2 regions of the Kitasatospora sp. NPDC096204 genome follow, and region 1 is predicted to be linked to the other one. Evidence: riboswitches for the same ligand, from Rfam matches in the RefSeq annotation. Region 1 holds a riboswitch; the other holds the start of a gene.

Region 1 (7,377 bases):
GCGAGACGTGGTGCCGCCCGTCGCCGCGCAGCGCCATCCGGGCCGCGGTGACGGCCTTGACCGAGGCCATGCCGTTGCGCTCGATGCAGGGGATCTGGACCAGGCCGCCGACCGGGTCGCAGGTGAGGCCGAGGTTGTGCTCGATGCCGATCTCGGCGGCGTTCTCGACCTGCTCGGGGGTGCCGCCGAGGACCTCGGCGAGGCCGCCCGCGGCCATCGAGCAGGCGGAGCCGACCTCGCCCTGGCAGCCGACCTCGGCGCCGGAGATGGAGGCGTTCTCCTTGAAGAGCATGCCGATGGCGCCGGCCGCGAGGAGGAAGCGGACGATGCCGTCCTCGTCGGCGCCCGGGATGAAGTTCAGGTAGTAGTGCAGGACGGCCGGGATGATCCCGGCGGCGCCGTTGGTCGGCGCGGTGACCACCCGGCGGCCGGAGGCGTTCTCCTCGTTGACCGCCATCGCGTAGAGGGTCACCCACTCCATCGCGTTGGCCGGCCCGATGCCCTCGGCGCGCAGCGTCCGCGCCGCGGCGGCCGCCCGGCGGCGGACCTTCAGCCCGCCCGGCAGGATGCCCTCGCGGGTCATGCCGGCCCGCACGCACTCCTGCATCACGGACCAGATCTCCAGCAGCCCGGTGCGGATCTCCTCCTCGCTGCGCCAGGCCTTCTCGTTCTCCAGCATCAGGCCGGAGATGGACAGCCCGGTCTCCCGGCTGAGCCGCAGCAGCTCGTCACCGGTGCGGAAGGGGTACTTCAGCACGGTGTCGTCGGGCTTGACCCGGTCCGCGCCGATGGCGTCCTCGTCCACCACGAAGCCGCCGCCGACCGAGTAGTAGGTCTTCTCCAGCAGGGTCGAGCCGTCCGCCGCGTACGCCCACAGGGTCATGCCGTTGGCGTGGTACGGCAGCGAGCGGCGGCGGTGCAGGACCAGCTGGGTGTCCGGGTCGAAGTCGATGGTGTGCTCGCCGAGCAGGCTGATCCGCTTCTCGACGATGATCCGCTCGACGTCCTTGTCGGCCTGGTCGACGTCGACGGTGCGGGGCGAGGCGTTCTCCAGGCCCAGCAGGACGGCCTTCGGGGTGCCGTGGCCGTGGCCGGTGGCGCCGAGCGAGCCGTACAGCTCGGCGCGCACGCCGGTGACGCCGTCCAGCAGGCCTTCGGTGCGCAGTCGGCGGGCGAACATCCGGGCGGCGCGCATCGGGCCCACGGTGTGGGAGCTCGACGGGCCGATGCCGATGGAGAAGAGGTCGAAGACGCTGATGGCCACGGGGGACGTCCTTGTCTGGTCTCGTGGAAGGACTTGCAGGCAGGGGAGGGCTGACACGGGACGGGGCACCGCACGCACTGTCCAGTGTGCGCGGTGCCCCGGGGTCCCCAGGTACGCCGGCGGGGTGAGGCCGGTCACCTGATCCTGAGCCCGACCGGGCCCCGGAAGGACTACTCCTGGTTGGCCAGGTTGGGGTACAGCGGGTACTTGTCGGCCAGGGCGGTGACCCGGGCCTTGAGGGCGGCGGCGACGGTCTCGTCGAAGGCGGGCTTGAGCGCCTCGGCGATGATGTCGGCGACCTCGCGGAAGTCCTCGGCCTGGAAGCCGCGGGTGGCCAGGGCCGGGGTGCCGATGCGCAGGCCCGAGGTGACCATCGGCGGGCGCGGGTCGTTCGGGATCGCGTTGCGGTTGACGGTGATGCCGACCTCGTGCAGCCGGTCCTCGGCCTGCTGGCCGTCGAGCTGGCTGTTGCGCAGGTCGACCAGGACCAGGTGGACGTCGGTGCCGCCGGAGAGCACGCTGGCGCCGGCCTCGGCCACGTCGGCCTGGAGCAGGCGCTCGGCGAGGATGCGGGCGCCGTCCAGGGTGCGCTGCTGGCGCTCCTTGAACTCCTCGGAGGCCGCGACCTTGAAGGCGACCGCCTTGCCGGCGATCACGTGCTCCAGCGGGCCGCCCTGCTGGCCGGGGAAGACCGCGGAGTTGATCTTCTTGGCGTACTCGGCCTTGGACAGGATGACGCCGCCGCGCGGGCCGCCCAGGGTCTTGTGGGTGGTGGTGGTGACCACGTCCGCGTAGGGCACCGGGTTCGGGTGCAGCCCGGCGGCCACCAGGCCGGCGAAGTGCGCCATGTCCACCATGAGCAGCGCGCCGACCTCGTCGGCGATCCGCCGGAACGCGGCGAAGTCGAGCTGGCGCGGGTAGGCCGACCAGCCGGCGATGATCAGCTTCGGCTGGTGCTCCTTGGCGAGGCGCTCGACCTCGGCCATGTCGACCTGGCCGGTCTTCTCGTCCACGTGGTACGCGGCCACGTTGTAGAGCTTGCCGGAGAAGTTGATCTTCATGCCGTGGGTCAGGTGGCCACCGTGGGCCAGGCTCAGGCCCAGGATGGTGTCGCCCGGCTGGATCAGCGCGAACATCGCGGCGGCGTTGGCCTGCGCGCCGGAGTGCGGCTGGACGTTGGCGTGCTCGGCGCCGAACAGGGCCTTGATGCGGTCGATCGCGATCTGCTCGACCACGTCGACGTGCTCGCAGCCGCCGTAGTAGCGGCGGCCGGGGTAGCCCTCCGCGTACTTGTTGGTGAGGACCGAACCCTGCGCCTCCATGACCGCCACCGGGGCGAAGTTCTCGGAGGCGATCATCTCCAGGGTGGTCTGCTGGCGGTGCAGCTCGGCGTCGACCGCGGCGGCGATCTCCGGGTCGAGGGCGTGCAGGGACTGGTTGAGAACCGTCATGGTGTGGTCTTCCCGGTGGAGGAGAGCGGAGGGACGGTGGGGCGGGCCGGCGAGCGGCCCGCCCGGTCACGGGCTGGTCAGCCGCCGATGAGGGCGGTGTACTCGTCCGCGCTGAGCAGCGTGTCGGTGGCCTCGACGCGCACCTTGAACAGCCAGGCGCTCCCGAACGGGTCCGCGTTCACGGAGGCCGGGTCGTCGATGACGTCCTGGTTGATCTCGGTGACCTCGCCGGTCGCCGGGGAGAACAGGTCGCTGACCGACTTGGTGGACTCCAGCTCGCCGCAGGTCTCACCGGCGGTCACGGTGTCGCCGACCGCGGGCAGCTGCACGTAGACGATGTCACCGAGCGCGGTGGCGGCGTGCTCGGTGATGCCGACCGTGGAGACACCGTCCTCGGCGGCCGTCAGCCACTCGTGCTCCTTGGTGTACTGCAGGTGCTGGGGGTTGCTCATGGCGTCATTCTCCAGGATGGGAAGCGGGCACGACGAAGCGGGCCGCCGCGCGGACGGCTGCGACGTGCGTGAATGGGAAAAACGGGGGCGGGACGAAGGCTCAGCGGGCGCGCTTGTAGAACGGAAGCGCCACGACCTGGACGGGCTCGTGCTTGCCGCGGACGTCCACCGCGACGGTGGTGCCGGGCTCCGCGTGGGCGGCGTCGACGTAGGCCATCGCGATCGGCTGCCCGAGCGTCGGGGACGGCGCGCCGGAGGTGATCCGGCCGATCGGCTCGCCCTCGGTGGAGACCACGGTGTACTCGGCGCGCGGCACCCGCTTGCCCTCGGAGACCAGGCCGACCAGCTTCTTCGGCGGGTTGGTCTCGGCCGCGGCGGCGGCCTGCTCCAGCGCCTTGCGGCCGACGAAGGCGCCCTCGTTGGTGGTCTTGTCGAAGCGGACGACCCGGCCCAGGCCGGCGTCGAACGGGGTGAGCTCGGTGGACAGCTCGTGCCCGTACAGCGGCATGCCGGCCTCCAGGCGCAGCGTGTCGCGGCAGGACAGGCCGCACGGGATCAGGCCGTGGCCCTCGCCGGCGGCGGTCAGCGCCTGCCAGACCGGCTCGGCGTCGACCGGGTGGCAGAAGATCTCGAAGCCGTCCTCGCCGGTGTAGCCGGTACGGGCGAGCAGCACGTCGCGGCCGGCCACCTGGGCCGGGAGGATCGCGTAGTACTTCAGGCCGGGCAGGTCGGCGTCGGTGGTCTTCGCCAGGATGCCGGTGGCCTCCGGGCCCTGGACGGCGATCAGCGCGTAGGTGTCGCGGTCGTCGGTGACGACGGCGTCGAAGCCCTTGGCGCGGGCGATCAGCTCGTCGAGGACCAGCTGGGCGTTCGAGGCGTTGGCGACGACCAGGAAGGCGTCCTCGCGCAGGCGGTAGACGATCAGGTCGTCCAGGATGCCGCCGTCCTCGGCGCAGATCATGGTGTAGCGGGCGCGCAGCACGCCGAGCGCGGAGACGAAGCCGACCAGCGCGTGGTCCAGCATCTCACCGGCCTGCGGGCCGGTGACGGTGATCTCGCCCATGTGCGAGAGGTCGAACAGGCCGGCCTTGGTGCGGACGGCGAGGTGCTCCTCGCGCTCGCTGCCGTAGCGCAGCGGCATGTCCCAGCCGGCGAAGTCGGTCATGGTCGCGCCGAGGGCGCGGTGCAGCGCGTCGAGCGCGGTCAGGCGGAGGGACGACATGGCCAGGAACTCCTCGGTCGGGGCACTCAGGGGTGCACGCGCCGGACCGGACCCGCTCGGGGGCCGACCCTGCGCGCGGGCATGCGGCGGCGTGGGTCTCCCCATCTGTCGTCGAACCTGAGAGCTTCACCGCCCGCCGCCCGCAGCCGTTTCCAGCTTGGGGGACAGCAGGGCGGCTTGCACCGTGGGTGGGCGCACGACAGGGCCGTGCGCCGCTTTCCAGATGTGCCTAACCCGTGCGGTAGGGGTGCCTGAGAGATTCCGGGGAGGACTTGCTCCTTCGGCGCCGGCTGTGCCTGAACGGCACTCCGGGCTCTCCCGCGCGGGTTCGAGCGGCCGGTGTGGAGTTGTGGGGGCCCGCGGCGCATGCCGTCGGACGGGCACATCATGGCACGTCCCGGGCGACGAGGGGAGGGGGGACCCGGTCACACCGCACGGCGCGCGAAGGCGGGGCCCGGGGCGCGTCCCGAGGACGAGCCCCGGGGTGCACCCGAACGCGAGCTCCGAGGGCCACCCGCACGAGCTCCGAGGGCCACCCGAACACGAGCCCTAAAGAGGAAGGCCCCGGGGCCCTAGACTGCTGCGCGTCGGCGCAGCAGTGGGCGGCCGACCGGCAGAGGGCGGAATCGGCGGCGCATGGGGTACCCGGTGGAGCAGCAGCAGGGGTGGGGCGGACCGGAGGAGGCGCCGGCGGGCGGCTCCTGGCCGGCCAACGAGCTGGAGCAGGTGCTGACCGCGGCCCTGGGGGACCCGGGCGCGACGCCGCGGGTGATCGAGGTACTGGCGCGCAGCCAGGTGTGGGTGCCGCTGCCGGCCGGGGCCGACCCGCAGGGGCAGTCGCTGGACCTGCCGACCATCGAGCTGGGCGGCGACCCGTACGTGCCGGTGTTCTCCTCGCAGGAGGTGTTCCTCCAGCAGGCGCCGGGGATGGCCTTCGCGATCGCGCCGGTGTGGGAGCTCGCCCGCGGGCTGCCGCTGGGCCTGGGCATCGCGGTGAACCCGGAGGCGGCGGTGGGCATTCCGGTGCCGCCGCAGGGGGTCGCCGAGCTGCGCCGCGGCCCGCGCGCGGACCGCTGGGAGGGCGCCGGCGACGCGTCGGAGCCGACCGGCGGGCGGGTGGCGCTGCGCGAGCCGGTGCCGGGCGAGGACCCGGAGCACTTCCTGGCCGCCTGCCGGAGCGAGCTGTCGGCGCTGCCCGGGGTGCTGACCGCCCGCAGGGCGCTGGCCAGCATCGAGGGCGAGCCGACCGTGATGTTCGTGGGTGTCCAGCTGGACCCGGTGGCCCCGGCCGATCCGGCCGCGGTGAACGAGGCACTCGGGCGAGCCCTGGGAACCGCGCCGCTGCCCGGCGGCGTCCACCTCGTACTGCTCGACCTCGCCGACGACCCGGTGGTCGAGTGGCTGCTCACCCGGGTACAGCCGTTCTACGCGCGGGTCTGAGCGGGGTCAGTGTCAAAGGCACGTCGCCGTGGCGGTGGCCGGTGCCGCGCCATAGGGTGCGTGCAGACGGCCGACGGGTCGGCGGGTTGAAAGAAAGAGGCGCGGCGAGGTGGGCGCATGAGTGCGGGAACGGGAGCGGGCGGTGTGCCGGGGCCCTGGGGCCAGGCACCGGCCGGGCGCCCGGGAGCTGATCCCGGCGCGTTGGAGCGCGCCCTGCGCGACGTCGCGCCGGAGCGCTACGACGCGTACGAGCGGCTGCTGCACGCGCTGGCGGACGGTCAGGTCTGGATGCTGCTGTGGCACGGCACGCCGGGCAGCCCGGACGCCCAGTACGGGAACATGGAGATCAGCGGCCACGGCTACGCGCCGGCCGTCACCTCGTCCGAGCAGCTGACCGCCTCCGGCTGGGCGCGGGCCCACGAGGTGGTCTCGGGACGGGAGATCGCGGCCTCGCTGTACCGCACCCGCTGGGGCCTGTGGCTCAACCCGCACGCGCCCGGCGGCGGTGTCGGGGTGCCCTGGGCGGACCTCCGGCGGATCGCCGCGGGCCTGGACCGGCTGCCGGCCGGGCCGTTGAAGCTGAGCGAGCCGCAGCTGAACGCCCAGCCGTTCTTCGCCCTGCTGGAGCGGCAGGCCGTCGAGGTGCGCCCGGTGCGGGCGCTGCGCCGGGCCTGGGTGCAGCCCGCGGTGGGGGAGCCGTACCTGGCCATCGGCCTTGACCTGTACGAGAGTTCGCCGCCGGCCGTGGAGGCGGTGCGGGCGCTGATGCAGCGCGCGATCGCGGTGGCCCCGGAGGGGCTCGCGGTGTCCACGGTGGCGATGTCGGACGAGTACGACCCGGTGGCGCTGTGGATGCGCGCCAACGCGCGGCCGTTCTTCGACCGGGAGGCGGGGCGTCCGCCGACCGGCCCGTACCCGCCGGTGCCCCCGCCGCCGTACCCCGGGCAGTCGATGCCGGGCTATGCGTACGGCACTCAGCCGCCGGCCCAGGGCTGGCAGCAGCAGCCGCAGCGGCCGTGGCCCGGCTACCCCGGGCGCTGATCCCCAAAACCCATTCCACGAAGCCGACTTGATTGTCCATCAAGTCGGCTTCGATGCTTTCCGGACGAATTTCCGGATGTGTGCTCCGGTCATCTTGACATGGCAGTTACAGCCATGTGAAGAGGTATATGCCGAAGATCGGGGAGGTGCATGTGCGCAGATCACAGTTGGGCATCTGTCGGTTGGCAGGGCTGGCGCAAGCCAGTTCGGATGGCAGAGAGTTCTGCGCAACGCACCGCGCGTGCTGGAACCCCACAAAGGTGAGCGCGCACGCCGACAGTCCCGCCCACGCGACGCCCATCCCGCGTGGTGGCAGTGCCCGTGCACCACGCACTGCCGTCAAGACCGCTCCTCCACAGCACTTCCGCACGTCCGCAGCCGCACCGCCGAAGCCGGCGACCGGCACCCGTGGGCCGGCCACCGTCGGCGAGGGGACCAACTGACCATGACCGCATCCGTGACCACCGCCGGGAACGAACCGGAGGCACCAGCCGCCGAGAGCCCGGC
Region 2 (7,377 bases), on a different contig from region 1:
GCGGGGGAGGCGGAGCTGGTGCAGCTGGTCGGACGGGCGCACGGCGCCGGGATCTTCCAGATGTCCACAGGCCTGGACGACCGGCCGGTGATCGCCGATCAGGACGCCAAGTCGGTGTCGGTGGAGGACACCTACGAGGTCGACCTGGCCGACCGGGAACGGGTGCTGCGCGAGGTCGAGGCGCTGGCCGGCCGGTGCGTGCGGCGGTTGCGGGCGGCCGGGCGCTCGGGGCGGACGGTGGTGCTCAAGGTCCGGCGGTTCGACTTCTCGACGCTGACCCGCTCGGAGACGCTCGGCGGGCCCACCGACGACGAGGCGGTGATCACCGCGACCGCGCGCCGGCTGGCCGAGCAGGTGGACATCACCGGTGGGGTCCGGCTGCTCGGCGTGGGCGTCGCCCAACTCGCCGACTACACCCAGGAGGACCTGTTCGCCCAGGCGCTGCGGGAGGAGGCCGCGGAGCACGCCGAGGTGGCGGCCGCGGAACAGCAGGCCGAGGAGGAGCCCGAGGTCGTCGTGGTGCGCCGCTGGATGCCCGGACAGGACGTGCGGCACGAGGAGTTCGGGCCGGGCTGGGTGCAGGGCAGCGGTGTCGGGCGGGTCACCGTGCGCTTCGAGACGCCGTGGAGCGGGCCGGGGCGGGTGCGGACCTTCGCGGTGGACGACCCGGCGCTCGAACCGTCCCGGCCGCTGCCGTTGCGCCAGGAGGAGGACGGGGACGGCGCGTCGGACGGGGGCGGCTGAGCGGACGGGGGAGGCGGGTCTGCGGAGCGGGCCCGGAACGCGAAGCGGCCCCACCCGGTGGGGGTACCGGGTGGGGCCGATCACCGTGCCGGACCCCGTACGTTCGTGATGCCCTCGCGACGTACGGGACCGGGGCCCCGCGCCCTGTCCCTGGGCGCGGGGGCCGGACGCCTCGTCAGGCGTCGGTCTTGGCCAGCGCGGGGCTGGAGTCCTGCTGGGCCGAGCCGCCGAGGACGGTCGGGGTGGCGGCCGACTTGGCACCGCGGATCAGGAACGGGACGACGCCGGCGACGATGCAGACGACGGCCGCGGTCCAGAACGCGTGCTTGTAGGCGTCCAGGGTGGGCAGGGAGAGCGGGATCTGCGGCGGCAGCTTCAGGGTGTCGCCGGTCAGGATGGCGGCCATGACGGCGGTGCCGATCGCGCCGCCGACCGTGCGCAGCACGGAGTTCATGCCGTTGGCGATGCCGCTCTGCTCGGCCGGGACGGCGCCGTTGATGTAGGCCGGCATCGCGGCGAAGGCGAGGCCGACGCCGAGACCGAAGATCGCCGAGGCGGTGTAGATGTCGCCCTCGCGGCCGTGGCGCACGGCGAGGTAGGCCATCGCGACGGCGCCGAGGACGCCACCGAGGACCAGCGGCAGGCGCGGGCCGCGACGGGCGATCAGCAGGGCGCCGACCGGGGCGGCGACCATCGAGCCGATCGCGGACGGCAGCAGCATGATGCCGGCGTGCAGCACGGTGGCGGTGAAGCCGTAGTGGGTGAGCTTCTCCGGGGTCTGGGCGAAGTTGCTGATGACCATGAAGGAGCCGTACATGCCGAAGCCGATGAGCAGGCCGGCCACGTTGGTGAAGGCGACGGCCGGACGGGCCATCATCTTCATGTCCACCAGGGGGTGCGCGACCTTGGTCTCGATGATCCCCCAGACCAGGGCGACCACGGCGGCGACGGCGAAGAGGCCGAGGGTCTTGTTGGAGGTCCAGCCCCAGTGGTTGCCCTGGCTGACCGCGACCAGCAGCGCGGAGAGCCAGCCGGCCAGGGTGATGGCGCCCAGCGGGTCGGCGCCGCCCTCCTTGTCGGTGACCGGGTCGGTCGGCACGCGGAAGGCGACCAGGGCGAGGGCGATCAGGCCGAAGACCAGGCCCATCCAGAAGATCGACTTGTAGTCCCAGTGCTCCAGCAGGAGACCGGTGGCGACCAGGCCGAGGCCGGAGCCGACGCCCATCGAGGCGCTGATGGCGGCGACGCCGCCGGTCACCTTCTGCTTGGGCAGCTCGTCACGGACGATGCTGATCGCCAGCGGCAGGACACCGCCGCCGGCGCCCTGGAGGACGCGGGCGACGACCAGCCAGGTGAAGGAGTGGGTGCTGACCGCCAGTGCCGAACCCGCGACCAGACCGGCCAGCGAGATCAGCAGCATCGGCTTGCGGCCCCGGAGGTCGCCGAAACGGCCCAGGAGGGGAGTCAGCACGGCTGCGGAGAGCAGGTTGGCGGTCATCAGCCAGGTGATGCTGGAGGCGGAGACGTTCAGTTCCCTGGCGAGCGAGGGCAGGATCGGGACGACCGCGGTCTGCACCACGCTGAACGACAACATCGCCAGGATGAGGGCCGGCAGGACCCGGGCGCTGCTCTGCTTCTCGGCCGCGGTGGTGGGCTGTGGTGCCTCACTCACGGTTGCTTCCTCCCGTACATAGTGAATGAACTGAAGTAACCATGCAGGGAGATACTTCAGAGTGTCAAATATCGAGCGGTTAAGCTTTGGCAAAGACGAAGGGTCGGGTACGCGACAAGGGCCCCGGACGGTGTCCGGGGCCCTTGCTGGTGGGGGCGGTCAGGCGAGTGGGCGCGCTGGGGCCGGTCGGGGGGTGTCGGGGGTGAACGCGGACGGCGGGGTGTGGGGGGGCGTGGTGTCGTGGACCTCGACGTGCTCGCGACGGAGTTCCTCCCGGATCACCTCCTCGGTCGTGTACCGCTCGACGACCAGGCGGACCCGCTCGACGGGCGCGAGGTACTTGCGGGCCACCGCGCGTTCCTCACGGAGAGTGACCTCCTCGGTGGCCTCGGCGATCTCCCTGTCGGTGAGCGTGGCGCGCTCGGCCTCGCTGATCGGCGTCCGCTCGACCCGGACGCGCTCGCGGACCACCGGGACGCGGCGCTCGACCTGTTCGGTCGTCACGTACTTGCGCAGCTTCGCGGTGCCGAGGACGTGCCACTCGGTGGTGACCTCCAGCCGCTCCTCGCGGCAGGTGATCTCGACCGGGCTGCTCGGGGCGGCCGTGGCGGTGCCCGGGTGCGCGGTGGCGGTCGTGGTGGCCGCCGCCGGGGCGGGCATGGGGGCGGGGTGCGACTGCTTCGGTTCCATGACGGGCGCGGCGGGGGCGGGTGCCGCCGCCGCAGGGGTGCCGGGGAGCCGGGTGTCGGCCTCCGGGGCGGTCCTGGTGCTGTCGGGGGTGACGGGCGCGGCGGCGGCAGCGGGGGTCCTCGCCGGGGCGCGCTCGGGGGAGCGCTCGGGGGCGCGCTCGGGACTGTGGAAGGTGAGCGGCTTGGCCGGGGCGGCGGCGGTCGTCGTGGCGGTGGCAGCAGCCGCCGTGGTGCCGAAGTCGCGGTCGGGCTGCTTGGCCCGGCTCCCGTTCTCGCCGTTCGGGCGGCTGTCCAGCGGGGTGTCGAGCCCGTAGTAGCGGTAGAGCTGGAGCTCCTGGGCGGGGGACAGGTGCTGGCCGACGCCGAAGTCCGGCGACTCCTTCACCAGCGACTTGTCGTACGGCACCCGCAGTTCGTCGCCCGCGAACTCGCTGGTGGTCAGCGGGACGAAGGCGTCCCGGCCGAAGATGCCGGTCCGGACCGCGGCCCACTCGGGCCGGCCGGTGGCGTCGTCCAGGTAGACCTCGTCGACCGTGCCGATCTTGTCTCCGTTGCGGTCGACGGCCTTGTGACCGATGAGGTCCCGGGGGTCGATGTCGGTCTGCACTTCTTTTTTCCTCCCGCGCGCGCTGGGCCTGCGGAACTCCCGCAGCAGGGCGGCCGGAGCACCCGTCCCGTCCGCCACTTCACACCAAATGCCATGAATCGGACCGGCGCGAGCGGGGTGCGCCGGACGGGGTTGCGCGATCGACCGTCCGGGGGACGCGCGTAGACCTCGATTGACCGGACGCACCCGTGATCGGGAGGCCTCCCGCTGGTACCCTGGGCGGCGACCGCAGAGCCCGCTCGGGAGAGTCTCCGACAACGAAAACCGCTGGTCGGGGCGCCGAAGGAGCAACTCCTCCCCGGAATCTCTCAGGCATCCGTACCGTGTGGGGTAGGTCACTCTGGAAAGCAGGGCAGGAGCGTCGGCACGGAAGCCGGCGATCACCACCCTCACCGACGGTGCAAGCCGGCGGGGCGCCCACAGCGCCCCGTGCGGGTGAAGCTCTCAGGTCCCGATGACAGAGGGGGAGGCCTGTCGGGTCCGCCCGCCCAGGTTTGTCCGCCGCCCGCAGCGGCGAGGCCGGCCGGCGTGCGTACCCCCGCCGGTCCGTGACCAGGAGGCCTCGACCACCATGAACGCCCAGCCGAACGCGGGACGCCCCACCGGCGCCTCGACCCTCACCGAGCTTGAGCTGGCCAGTCCCTTCGAGAACCGCCACATCGGCCCCGACGCCGCCGCGCAGGAGAAGATGCTGGCGTCCGTCGGCTACAGCTCGCTGGACGAGCTCGCCGCCACCGCGGTGCCCGAGGCGATCCGTTCCATCACCGCCCTGGACCTGCCCGCGGGCCGGACCGAGGCCCAGGTCCTCGCCGAGCTGCGCGAGCTGGCCGGCCGCAACCAGGTGCTCCAGCCGATGATCGGCCTGGGCTACTACGGCACCTTCACCCCGCCGGTGATCCTGCGCAACGTCATGGAGAACCCGGCCTGGTACACCGCCTACACCCCGTACCAGCCGGAGATCTCGCAGGGCCGCCTGGAGGCGCTGCTCAACTTCCAGACCCTGGTCTCCGACCTGACCGGCCTGTCGACCTCCGGCGCCTCGCTGCTGGACGAGGGCACCGCGGCCGCCGAGGCGATGGCGCTCGCCCGCCGCGTCACCAAGGTCAAGGGCGGTGTCTTCCTGGTCGACGCCGAGACCCTGCCGCAGACCCTCGCGGTGATCAACACCCGCGCCGTGCCGACCGGTGTCGAGGTCGTCGTCGCCGACCTGTCCGAGGGCATCCCGGCCGAGATCGCCGAGCGTGGCGTCTTCGGCGTGCTGCTCCAGTACCCGGGTGCCACCGGTGTGGTCCGCGACCTCGCCCCGGTGATCGAGCAGGCGCACGGCCTGGGCGCGATCGTCGCCGTCGCCGCCGACCTGCTGGCGCTGACCCTGCTCAAGTCCCCGGGCTCGCTGGGCGCCGACATCGCCTGCGGCACCACGCAGCGCTTCGGTGTGCCGATGGGCTTCGGCGGACCGCACGCCGGCTACCTGTCGGTGCGTACCGAGTACGCCCGCTCGCTGCCCGGCCGCCTGGTCGGCGTCTCCGTCGACTCCGACGGCAACCGCGCCTACCGCCTGGCGCTGCAGACCCGCGAGCAGCACATCCGCCGCGAGAAGGCCACCAGCAACATCTGCACCGCCCAGGTGCTGCTCGCCGTGATGGCCTCGATGTACGCCGTCTACCACGGCCCGGACGGCCTGGCCGACATCGCCCGCCGCACCCACCGCTACGCCGCCGCCCTCGCCGAGGGCCTGCGGGCCGGCGGCGTCGAGCTGCTGCACGGCGAGTTCTTCGACACCGTCACCGCCGTCGTCCCGGGCCGCGCCGCCGAGATCGCCGCCGCCGCCCGCGCCAACGGCGTCAACGTGTACCAGGACGGCGAGGACCGGATCTCCGTCTCCACCGACGAGACCACCACCCGCGAGCACCTGGCCGGTGTCTGGGCCGCGTTCGGCGTTGCCGCCGGCGAGGTCGCCGAGGCCGCCGACGCGCTGCCCGCCGCGCTGCTGCGCGAGGACGAGTACCTGACCCACCCGGTCTTCCACAGCCACCGCTCGGAGACCGCCATGCTGCGCTACCTGCGCCGCCTGTCGGACCGGGACTACGCGCTGGACCGCGGCATGATCCCGCTGGGCTCCTGCACCATGAAGCTCAACGCGACCACCGAGATGGAGGCGGTGACCTGGCCGGAGTTCGGCCAGCTGCACCCCTTCGCGCCGATCGACCAGGCCCAGGGCTTCCTGACCCTGATCCGCCAGCTGGAGCAGCAGCTGGTCGAGGTGACCGGCTACGACGCCGTGTCGATCCAGCCGAACGCCGGTTCCCAGGGCGAGTTCGCCGGTCTGCTGGCCGTGCGCGCCTACCACCACGCCAACGGTGACACCCAGCGCGACGTCTGCCTGATCCCGTCCTCGGCGCACGGCACCAACGCGGCCTCCGCGGTGATGGCCGGCATGCGCGTGGTCGTGGTGAAGACCTTGGCCGACGGCGACGTGGACGTCGAGGACCTGAAGGCCAAGATCGAGCAGCACCGCGACAACCTCGCCGTGCTGATGGTCACCTACCCGTCCACCCACGGCGTGTACGAGACCCAGATCACCGACATCTGCGCCCTGGTGCACGAGGCCGGCGGCCAGGTGTACGTGGACGGCGCCAACCTGAACGCCCTGGTCGGCCTGGCCAAGCCGGGCAAGTTCGGCGCGGACGTCTCGCACCTGAACCTGCACAAGACCTTCTGCATCCCGCACGGCGGCGGCGGCCCGGGCGTCGGCCCGGTCGCGGTGCGCGCCCACCTGGCGCCGTACCTGCCGAACCACCCGCTGCAGGCGGAGGCCGGCCCGGCCACCGGCGTCGGCCCGGTCTCGGCCGCGCCGTGGGGCTCGGCGGCCATCCTGCCGATCTCCTGGGCGTACGTCCGGCTGATGGGCGGCGAGGGCCTCAAGCACGCGACCCAGGTCGCGGTGCTGAACGCCAACTACATCGCCAAGCGCCTGGCGCCGCACTTCCCGGTGCTCTACACGGGCCCGGGCGGGCTGGTCGCGCACGAGTGCATCATCGACCTGCGTCCGCTGACCAAGGAGACGGGCGTGACGGTGGACGACATCGCCAAGCGCCTGATCGACTACGGCTTCCACGCGCCGACGATGTCCTTCCCGGTGGCCGGCACGCTGATGATCGAGCCGACCGAGTCCGAGGACCTGCACGAGATCGACCGGTTCTGCGACGCGATGATCACCATCCGCGCCGAGATCGACAAGGTCGGCTCGGGCGAGTGGGCGGCCGACGACAACCCGCTGCGCAACGCCCCGCACACCGCCGCCACGCTGGCCGGCGACTGGGCGCACGGCTACTCGCGGCAGGAGGCCGTCTTCCCGGCGGGCGTGAACCCGGCGGACAAGTACTGGCCGCCGGTCAGCCGGATCGACGGCGCGTACGGCGACCGCAACCTGGTCTGCTCCTGCCCGCCGCTGGACGAGTACGGCGTCTGACCGGACCCGGCCCGCGGGCCCGGATCGGACGGCAGGGCCCCGGCGGAGTCTTCCGCCGGGGCCCTGCCCGTTTCGCCGGCCGAGTCGGCGGCTGCCCCCGCCGTCCGGCCGGACCGGCCGGACCGTTCGGTCAGGCCGCGTGGGCGACGGGACGGCGCGGGGCGATCACCCGGCCGTCGGGCAGCAGTTCTCC

Evidence for each region. Region 1 has a riboswitch for glycine ahead of gcvT (glycine cleavage system aminomethyltransferase GcvT). Riboswitches for the same ligand answer to the same signal wherever they lie in the genome.
Region 2: linked by a shared signal. The riboswitch ahead of gcvP (aminomethyl-transferring glycine dehydrogenase) and the one ahead of gcvT (glycine cleavage system aminomethyltransferase GcvT) in region 1 are both predicted to bind glycine.

What each region holds. Positions count from the first base shown of each region.
Region 1 is NZ_JBIWFT010000003.1:50,412-57,788, reverse strand. It holds gene ACIQ87_RS03745 (L-serine ammonia-lyase) at 1-1,264, opposite strand, end outside; gene glyA (serine hydroxymethyltransferase) at 1,435-2,715, opposite strand; gene gcvH (glycine cleavage system protein GcvH) at 2,793-3,167, opposite strand; gene gcvT (glycine cleavage system aminomethyltransferase GcvT) at 3,268-4,389, opposite strand; glycine riboswitch at 4,619-4,720, opposite strand; gene ACIQ87_RS03725 (enhanced serine sensitivity protein SseB) at 5,026-5,829, shown strand; gene ACIQ87_RS03720 (enhanced serine sensitivity protein SseB C-terminal domain-containing protein) at 5,947-6,870, shown strand; gene ACIQ87_RS03715 (ABC transporter permease) at 7,316-7,377, shown strand, end outside.
Region 2 is NZ_JBIWFT010000033.1:98,817-106,193, reverse strand. It holds gene ACIQ87_RS30000 (DNA polymerase IV) at 1-744, shown strand, start outside; gene ACIQ87_RS29995 (MFS transporter) at 920-2,416, opposite strand; gene ACIQ87_RS29990 (PRC and DUF2382 domain-containing protein) at 2,576-3,712, opposite strand; glycine riboswitch at 3,943-4,046, shown strand; gene gcvP (aminomethyl-transferring glycine dehydrogenase) at 4,284-7,184, shown strand; gene ACIQ87_RS29980 (DUF5999 family protein) at 7,315-7,377, opposite strand, start outside.